One region of the Streptomyces sp. R33 genome, then DNA from elsewhere that is predicted to be linked to it. Evidence: riboswitches for the same ligand, from Rfam matches in the RefSeq annotation. Region 1 holds a riboswitch; each other region holds the start of a gene.

What was found. A riboswitch is a leader RNA that binds a small molecule or an ion and turns the genes downstream of it on or off. The one in region 1 is predicted to bind cobalamin.
Region 2: it holds a riboswitch for cobalamin, as region 1 does, so the genes downstream of both, AB5J51_RS29660 (cobalamin biosynthesis protein) here and AB5J51_RS14945 (ribonucleoside-diphosphate reductase subunit alpha) in region 1, are expected to answer to the same signal.
Region 3: it holds a riboswitch for cobalamin, as region 1 does, so the genes downstream of both, AB5J51_RS13865 (energy-coupling factor ABC transporter permease) here and AB5J51_RS14945 (ribonucleoside-diphosphate reductase subunit alpha) in region 1, are expected to answer to the same signal.
Region 4: it holds a riboswitch for cobalamin, as region 1 does, so the genes downstream of both, AB5J51_RS19770 (CbtB-domain containing protein) here and AB5J51_RS14945 (ribonucleoside-diphosphate reductase subunit alpha) in region 1, are expected to answer to the same signal.

What each region holds. Positions count from the first base shown of each region.
Region 1 covers NZ_CP165727.1:3,322,865-3,325,052, forward strand. Annotated here, with positions in the region: gene AB5J51_RS14935 (Uma2 family endonuclease) at 1-99, opposite strand, end outside; gene AB5J51_RS14940 (GNAT family N-acetyltransferase) at 178-678, shown strand; cobalamin riboswitch at 723-854, shown strand; gene AB5J51_RS14945 (ribonucleoside-diphosphate reductase subunit alpha) at 997-2,188, shown strand, end outside.
Region 2 covers NZ_CP165727.1:6,446,624-6,448,811, reverse strand. Annotated here, with positions in the region: gene AB5J51_RS29670 (inorganic phosphate transporter) at 1-401, shown strand, start outside; gene AB5J51_RS29665 (hypothetical protein) at 430-651, shown strand; cobalamin riboswitch at 766-917, shown strand; gene AB5J51_RS29660 (cobalamin biosynthesis protein) at 956-1,915, shown strand; gene AB5J51_RS29655 (cobyric acid synthase) at 1,927-2,188, shown strand, end outside.
Region 3 covers NZ_CP165727.1:3,085,550-3,087,737, forward strand. Annotated here, with positions in the region: gene AB5J51_RS13855 (hypothetical protein) at 1-202, shown strand, start outside; gene AB5J51_RS13860 (flavodoxin family protein) at 337-1,050, opposite strand; cobalamin riboswitch at 1,171-1,366, shown strand; gene AB5J51_RS13865 (energy-coupling factor ABC transporter permease) at 1,395-2,087, shown strand; gene AB5J51_RS13870 (energy-coupling factor ABC transporter substrate-binding protein) at 2,093-2,188, shown strand, end outside.
Region 4 covers NZ_CP165727.1:4,325,045-4,327,232, reverse strand. Annotated here, with positions in the region: gene AB5J51_RS19775 (CbtA family protein) at 1-636, opposite strand, end outside; gene AB5J51_RS19770 (CbtB-domain containing protein) at 670-882, opposite strand; cobalamin riboswitch at 919-1,069, opposite strand; gene AB5J51_RS19765 (histidine phosphatase family protein) at 1,104-1,526, shown strand; gene pucL (factor-independent urate hydroxylase) at 1,539-2,188, opposite strand, start outside.

The sequences.
Region 1 (2,188 bases):
GAACTCCAGCCGTGTCCCCACCCTCTCGCGAGCGGCTATACGCGCCACGGCTTCGAAGTCCTCTGTCAGCATGTGGGGCCGGTCTGTCGTCACGGTCATGCCTCGCTCGCCTTTCTCGACGGTGCTGTCTACGACGATAGCGCCGGGCACCGACAGCCGTCCGGCACACTCGACCGCATGGACATCGTGATCAGGGAAGCGCTGGCGGCGGAGTACGGGACGCTCGGGGAGATCACCGCGCAGGCGTACCTCGGGGACGGGCTGCTCACCTTCGGCGAGGACGACCCGTACCTCGCGCGGCTGCGGGACGTGGCCGGGCGGGCGCGCGACGGGGTGATACTCGTCGCCGCCGCGAGCGACGGACAGCTCCTCGGCGGGGTGGCGTTCGCCGCGCCCGGGAGCCCGCTGTGCGACATCGCCGGCGCCGGCGAGGCCGAGTTCCGGATGCTGGCCGTCGCCCGGGAGGGCCGGGGGCGGGGCGCCGGGGAAGCGCTCGTACGGGCCTGCATGGAGCGGGCGCGGGCCATCGAGGGCGTGCGGCGCCTCGTCCTGTCCACCACGCAGGACATGGTCGGCGCCCACCGGATCTACGAGCGACTCGGCTTCGTCCGCACGCCCGAACGGGACTGGGAGCCCGTCCCCGGCCTCACTCTGCTCACGTACGGTCTCGCCCTGTAGCCACGCCGACACAACATCTAGGGGGTCGCACAGGAAGCGGCCCCCACATGTATGCTCATGCTCGCTGTCGTCGCAGGGGAATCCGGTGCGAATCCGGAACTGTCCCGCAACGGTATGAAGTACACCCATTGGTGTCACCGCAAGTCCGAGGACCTGCCGACAGTGCGCCCGGCTCGACCGAACCGGGTGCCGACACGTCCGGGCCCCGCGGTTGGGCCGGTGGACGCCGCGCGGTGTGCCCCCGAGGCCGAGCCCGCGCGCGCCCGCTCGTGCCCGCACCGCAGGTGTCCCGGAGCCGAGCGAGGGAGAGCTCCCCCCGTGACCATCGCGCCTTCCGCACCGCGCGCCGAGTCCGACCCGTCCGACACCGGAATCGAGACCGGGGGACCTGGGGCCGCGCTGCTGCGTACCCTCACCGAGCTGACGGCCGACCTCCCCGACACCGACCCGGGCCGGGTCGCCGCCGCCGCGCTCCGCGGGCGCAGCGCCGCCGCCGACGAGGCCGAACTGCGCGGGCTGGCCACGGAGGCCGCCGCCGGTCTCATCTCCGAGGATCCGGCGTACTCCCGGCTCGCCGCCCGGCTGCTGACGCTGGCCGTCGCCGAGGAGGCCGCCGGCCAGGGGGCCACCTCGTTCTCCGCCTCCGTCGCGGTCGGCCACCGCGAGGGCCTGATCGCCGACCGGACCGCCGAGTTCGTCGCGCTGCACGCGAGCCGCCTGGACGCACTGGTCGAGCACACCCTCGCGGAGGGCGCCGACGACCGCTTCGGGTTCTTCGGCCTGCGCACCCTGCACAGCCGCTACCTGCTGCGCCACCCGATCACCCGCCAGGTCGTCGAGACCCCGCAGCACTTCATGCTGCGCGTGGCCTGCGGCCTCGCCGAGAACGACAGCGTCCAGGCCGTCGAGGAAGTGGCCTCGCTCTACCGGCTGATGAGCCGCCTCGACTACCTGCCGTCCTCCCCCACGCTCTTCAACTCCGGCACCCGGCACCCGCAGATGTCCTCCTGCTACCTGCTGGACTCCCCGCTGGACGAGCTCGACTCGATCTACGACCGCTACCACCAGGTCGCCCGCCTGTCGAAGCACGCCGGCGGCATCGGCCTCTCGTACTCGCGCATCCGCGCCCGCGGTTCGCTGATCCGCGGTACGAACGGCCACTCCAACGGCATCGTGCCGTTCCTGAAGACCCTCGACGCCTCCGTCGCGGCCGTGAACCAGGGCGGCCGCCGCAAGGGCGCCGCCGCCGTCTACCTGGAGACCTGGCACGCGGACATCGAGGAGTTCCTGGAGCTCCGCGACAACACCGGCGAGGACCAGCGCCGTACGCACAACCTGAACCTCGCGCACTGGGTCCCGGACGAGTTCATGCGCCGCGTCAACGCGGACGCCGACTGGTCGCTGTTCTCCCCGGCCGACGTGCCCGAGCTGGTCGACCTGTGGGGCGACGAGTTCGACGCCGCCTACCGCAAGGCCGAGGCGGACGGCCTGGCCCGCAAGACCATGCCCG
Region 2 (2,188 bases), 3.1 Mb from region 1:
AGGGCGGTGTGGTCCGCTGGTCCACCGCCACCCGCATGTTCATCGCCTGGGGCCTGACCCTGCCGGCCGCGGCCGTCGTCGCCTCCGGTGCCGAGCTGGTCATGCGCACGGGTGACGTCGGCGTCGCCGCCGTCGCGCTCTTCCTGGTCGCCTCGTGCGTCGCCATCTGGCTCATCTCCCGCCGCCAGGTCGTCGACCACAGCAACGTCAACGACGTGCAGCCGGCCGCGGCCGAGGAGCCGGGTGTCGTCACCACGGCCATGGCCGCCGTCACCGTCCCGCCGACCGTGGCCGCCGAGGCCGCCGCCGGTACGACCGCCGCGGTCACGGACGACGCCCTGAAGGCCACCATCCCGGCGGCCGCCCCGGCCACGCCGGCGGCTCCCGCCGCCGCGGTCTGACCCCGAGAACGACAGAGGAATCCGCAGTATGAAGATCGACTGGGCAGCACTCGGCTCCGTCTTCGGGGTCAGCCTCTCCGCCACCGTCGCGCTCGTGGCCCTGTTCACCCTGGGCCTGGTGGGCCTGTCCAAGCACGAGACCGCCACCGAGCAGGGCGGCACCGCCACCCTGGCCCGCAGCGGCGCGTACGCCTGCTTCGCGCTCGTCGCGTCGGCCGTGGCGTACGGGATCTACCTGATCGTCAGCTGACCGATTCGGGCACGGCGCACGAAAGCTCCCTACGGGTTTCCCGGAGGGAGCTTTCGCGTGCCTGCGGCCCATGGTGGCGAGCTGCCCCGCCGCAGGTCAACGGCGAGTTGACGGGCCTTCGCGGTGCGTGGTGGACTGCCCGAGCCAATACGGCGGCATGGAGAGGAAGTCCGGTGCGAATCCGGCGCGGTCCCGCCACTGTCACCGGGGAGCACGCGGCACGTGCGCCCCGGGAGCCAGGAACTCCCACCGCCGGACACGTCGAACCAGGGCGCGGACCCTGAGTGAGGACATACCTGCCACCATGCGTGCCGATCGCGTCTTCGCGTACGGCGCCACGGCGGGCCTGATCGGCGACCGGATCCTCGGTGATCCGCGCCGAGGGCACCCCGTGGCCGCCTTCGGACGAGCAGCCGCCGCCGTCGAAGGCGCCCTGTGGCGCGACGACCGCGCCCGGGGCCTCCTCCACACCCTCCTGTGCGCCGGGGGCGCGGCCGCCGTCGGCGCGCTGGGCGCCCGCGCCGTGCGCTCCCGGCCCGCGGCCGCCCGTATCGCCCTGACCGCAGCGGCCACCTGGGCCGTCGTCGGCGGCACCTCGCTGGGCCGCGAGGCCCGCGCCATCGGCGGCGCGCTCGCCGCCGGGGACGCCGAGGTGGCCCGGGAGCGGCTGCCGCACCTGTGCGGGCGCGACCCGCAGGCCCTGGACGAGCAGCAGATGGCCCGCGCCGTCGTGGAGTCCGTCGCCGAGAACACCTCCGACGCGGTGGTCGGGGCCCTCGTGTGGGGCGCCGCCGCCGGTGTCCCCGGGCTGCTGGCCTTCCGCGCCGTGAACACCCTGGACGCGATGGTGGGCCACAAGTCCCCGCGCTACCTTCGCTACGGCTGGGCCTCGGCCCGGCTCGACGACCTCGCGGGCTGGCCGGGCGCCCGGCTGACCGCCCTGGCCGCCGTGATCGCCGGACCCGACCGGCGGGGAGCCGTACGGGCCTGGCGGGCGGACGCGGCCGAGCACCCGAGCCCGAACGCCGGGCCCGTGGAGGCCTCGTTCGCCGGGGCGCTCGGCGTACGGCTGGGGGGCACCCTGGCGTACGGAGGGCGGGTCGAGCACCGGGCCGTACTGAACGGCGAGGCGGGGCGGCCGGTGCAGGTCGCGGACATCGAACGGGCGGTGCGGCTGTCACGGCAGGTGACGTGGCTGGCGCTGGGAGCGTGTGTGGCACTGCGCTGTGCGGTGTCACGTGTGGCGGGGAGGGGACGCGCGTGAGCGGCGGCAAGCTGGGCGGGGGACTCCTCGTCGCCGGTACGACATCGGACGCGGGCAAGAGCGTGGTCACGGCGGGCATCTGCCGCTGGCTGGCCCGGCAGGGCGTGAAGGTGGCGCCGTTCAAGGCGCAGAACATGTCGCTGAACTCGTTCGTCACGCGCGAGGGCGCCGAGATCGGGCGGGCGCAGGCGATGCAGGCGCAGGCGGCGTGCGTGGAGCCGACGGCGCTGATGAACCCGGTGCTGCTCAAGCCCGGCAGCGACCAGAGCAGCC
Region 3 (2,188 bases), 240 kb from region 1:
CGCGGGCGACAGCACGTACCACGGGCCGAAGCTCGTCAAGATCTACCTGCCCCAGCTCAAGGGGCTCGCGATGACCGGCGACTTCGAGGGGTACGTCACCTTCGGCGCCGCCTTCCACAGCAAGCCCTCCTTCACCTCCTTCAAGCTGCACGGGCCCGAGCGGTTCGTGCTGGACGTCGCGCACCGCAACGTGTGCCGGTGAAGCCGGGGGGTGGGCGGGTGCCCGGGGCGCCCGCCCACCCCCGCGTACGGGGTCAGGTCACCGGATGAACGCCCGGCCGCTGCCGGCGCAGCCGGAGTCGGCGCCGGCCGACGTACCGGCGTGAGAGGCAGCGCCTACCGGTGCTCGGGGTTCGGGAAGTCGAAGCGGCAGCCGGCGTCCCACTCCGAGCGCTGGTTGCCGTGCGCCGGGATCCCGCCGGAGCGCTTCAGCAGGGCCGCCAGGTGCATGAGGTTCCACGACATGAAGGTCGTGTTCCGGTTGGTGAAGTCGTTCTCGGGGCCGCCCGAGCCGGGGTCGAGGTACGAGGGCCCGGGCCCCGCCTCGCCGATCCAGCCCGCGTCGGCCTGCGGCGGGATGGCGTAGCCGAGGTGCTGGAGGCTGTAGAGGACGTTCATGGCGCAGTGCTTCACACCGTCCTCGTTGCCGGTGATCAGGGCGCCGCCGACACGGCCGTAATAGGCGTACTGGCCCTGGGCGTTCAGGATCGAGGAGCAGGCGTAGAGCCGCTCGATGACCTGCTTCATGACGGAGCTGTTGTCGCCGAGCCAGATGGGGCCGCACAGCACGAGGATGTCGGCGTCCATGATCTGGCTGTACAGGACGGGCCACTGGTCGGTTTCCCAGCCGTGGTCGGTCATGTCGGGCCAGACGCCGGTGGCGATGTCGTGGTCGACGGCGCGGATCAGCGAGGTCCGGGCGCCGGCCGCCGCCATGACGGCGCGGCTCCGGTCGATCAGGCCCTCGGTGTTGCTGGTCTCGGGCGACCGTTTGAGGGTGCAGTTGACGTAGACGGCGGTCAGGTCGGAGTAGTCGTAGTCGGCGGCCACGCCGCCAGCCTGGGGGCCGGCCGGCGGCGCCGCCACCGGGCCGCAGCCGTTCGGGGCGCCGGTCCGGGCCCGTTCGGCCCGCGCCGTTCGGGCCGGGTTGGTACCGGTCCGTCCGTCCGACTAGGGTCAGCTGGCCTTGGTGTACGGGAAACCGGTGGGAAACCGGTGCGGCCCTCGCCACTGTGAACGGGAAGTCCGGCTCCACTCCTTCGGGAAGCCACTGGGCGGCGCGGGAGGACCCGCACCGCCCGGGAAGGCGGAGCCAGGGCATCAGCACCCGTGAGCCAGGAGACCGGCCGGGGCGCGTTGTCCATCCACGAGGTGCTGGAGAGGTCTCCCTACCCATGCATATAGCCGAGGGGTTCCTGCCCCCTTTGCACGCGGTCGCCTGGGGCGCCGCATCCGCTCCCTTCGTCGTCCACGGTGTCCGCGCCCTCACCCGCGAGGTGAAGGCCAACCCGGAGAGCACACTGCTGCTCGGGGCGTCCGGAGCGTTCACGTTCGTCCTGTCCGCATTGAAGATCCCGTCGGTGACGGGCAGTTGCTCGCACCCCACGGGGACCGGGCTCGGCGCGATCCTGTTCCGGCCGCCGATCATGGCGGTGCTCGGCACGATCACCCTCCTCTTCCAGGCGCTGCTGCTGGCGCACGGCGGCCTGACCACCCTCGGCGCGAACGTCTTCTCGATGGCGATCGCCGGGCCGTGGGCGGGGTACGGGGTCTACCTGCTGCTGAAGCGCTTCGGCGTCCCGCTGATGGTGACCGTCTTCTTCGGCGCCTTCTTCGCCGACCTGGTCACGTACTGCGTGACCTCCGTGCAGCTGGCGCTGGCCTTCCCGGACCCGGGCAGCGGGTTCCTGGGCGCACTGGCGAAGTTCGGGGGCATCTTCGCCGTCACCCAGGTCCCGCTCGCGGTGAGCGAGGGCCTGCTGACGGTGCTCGTGATGCGGCTGCTCATGCAGTCGAGCAAGTCGGACCTGGTCCGGCTGGGCGTCGCGAAGCTGACCGGTCACAGCGAGCAGAAGACGGCGGTGTGATGACCATGAGCCGGAACGCGAAGATCAACGGCCTGCTGCTGCTCCTGGTGGCGGCGCTGGCCGTACTGCCGCTCGCGCTGGGGCTGGGCGAGGGCAAGGAG
Region 4 (2,188 bases), 1.0 Mb from region 1:
GAGGCGGAACTGCCAGACCAGGGTGGCCGGGAAATCCGCCGGGACCTCGTTGATGCCGGGCAGCGCCGCGTAGGCGATGGCGACCACCGCGACGAAGCCGACCGAGGCGACGATCGAGGCGTTCCAGTTCCCGAGCCTGGGTGCCAGACGCCGGCCCAGGATGAGCGCGCCCGCGGACAGCAGCGCGCTCAACGCGATCATCAGGATGTAGAGGGTGGTCCTCCGGACGACGGTGTCGGGGTCACCGACGGCCGGCGGGTTGGAGGGGTACTTGAGGAACGGCACCAGGTTGAAGGCGACGAACAGGCCGCCCGAGACCAGCAGGGCCGTGGCCCGCGGGCCGAAGCGGCCGATGCGGCCCAGGGCGTAGCAGAAGACGAGCGCGGCGATGCCGCCGAGCGCGATCCCGTACAGGAGCGTGCCGGTGCCGAGGCCTGCCGTGGCCTGGAGGGCCCGGCTGACCGGGGCCGCCTCCTCGCCGTGGTCGTGGGCGGCGTGACCCGCCTCCTCGATGGCGATCGCCGCGTCGACCTTGGACTCGCCGAGGACGTACGCGACGAGAAACGCGGCCAGGCCTGCGAGCAGACCTGCCAGCATGCCCCGGACCAATAGGACGCGGGGGGAAATGGAGTTCATGGTTCGGTACTTCCCTTGCTGCTGAGGTGGAGATCAGTGGCAGGGGAAGCCGAGGAGGTGGCGACCGTCGTGCATCCACTCGTGGACGGTGTCGCCCTCGAAGAGCGCGGTGGCGCCCTGCTCGGCACCGACGAGGTAGAGCAGGACCAGCATCAGGACGCCGGCGAACAGGGCCCAGGGGGCGAGAGCGGAGAGCGAGATCGGGGTGACGGCAGGGGCCGTCGTGGGCACGGCGGAGTGAGCCATGGCAGAACCTCCAGAGGGAACACGCGTCCCGGTCAGTGGTGCTAGCGACGACATGGCGGGTCTGACTTCTCCTCCCCCTCCGGGAGGATTCACAGTGGCGCGACCGTGCCGGATTTTCACCGGTGCTTCCGTCATACCGTCGTCTTTTTTTAGGTTGTCGTCCGAGACCGTACCGCGTTTACGCTCCCCTTATGAAGAGCGCCGTAGTACGAGTTCAGTTCGTGAGACGTCCATTCGAGGACGCTTCACGGCAGGTTCGCTTCGGCCACGGCGACCCTTGCCCGCAGTACGCGGGCCTGCAAGGCCCGGACGCGGGGGAGTGGGCCGGGCGGACCCTGGACGAGGTCGCCGCCGAGGATCCGGCCGCCGTCCGGAGCTGGCTGACGGACCCGGACTACGCGCCGCCCGGCGGGGAGTCCGTCACCGCGCTGATCGCCCGCGTCGGCGCCGCCCTCGCCGCTCTGCCCGCGGGTACGCATCGCGCCGTCGTCGACCAGGCCGTCGTCAGGGCGGCCGTCGTGTCCGCGCTGGAGCTGCCGGCCACCGCCTTCTGGCGCCTCGACGTACGCCCGGACACGGTGACCAGCCTCACCGGGCGGCTCGGGCGGTGGAACCTCCAGCTCGGGCAGCCGGCCGAGAAGTAGCGGCGTAGCGGCTCAGGCGACGATCCAGTCGCTCGTCGCGATCACCGGCTGCACGCCGTCGCGGTGCACGGTGCCCTCGATCAGGCCGTACATCCGGTCCGCCGCGAAGTAGACCTCGTTGTCGTTCTTGAGGCCGAAGGGCTCCAGGTCGACGAGGAAGTGGTGCTTGTTGGGGAGGTTCAGGCGTACCTCGTTGACCCGCGGGCAGTGGTCGAGCACCCGCTCGGCCATCTGGTTGAGGGTCTGCTGCAGCGAGTACGAGTAGGTCTCGGCGAACGCTTCCAGCATGTTCTTGCGGACCTTCTTGTACGACTGGTCCCAGTCGTACGAGGCGTCGTCGGCGGCCAGCGCCGAGTGCGCCCAGCGCGCGGTGACCTTCGTCGCCAGGATGCGGTCGTACGCCTCCTTGAGCGTCGTGTACTTGTCCTTGATGTAGCCGTGGAACTCGGAGTTCGTCGAGTTCATCACCGTCAGGTCCTTCAGACCCGAGATGACCTGCAGACCGGTCGTCTCGCTGTACGTGATCTGCGCGGTGCGCACCTCCTGGCCCTTGCGGACGAAGGAGTGCTGCTCCTTGCGCGTCGGGACCGGGATCCGCTCCCAGGCGTACTCCTCGATCCGGATCTGCGCCTCGCGGATCGGCGACTGGGAGGAGACGAAGT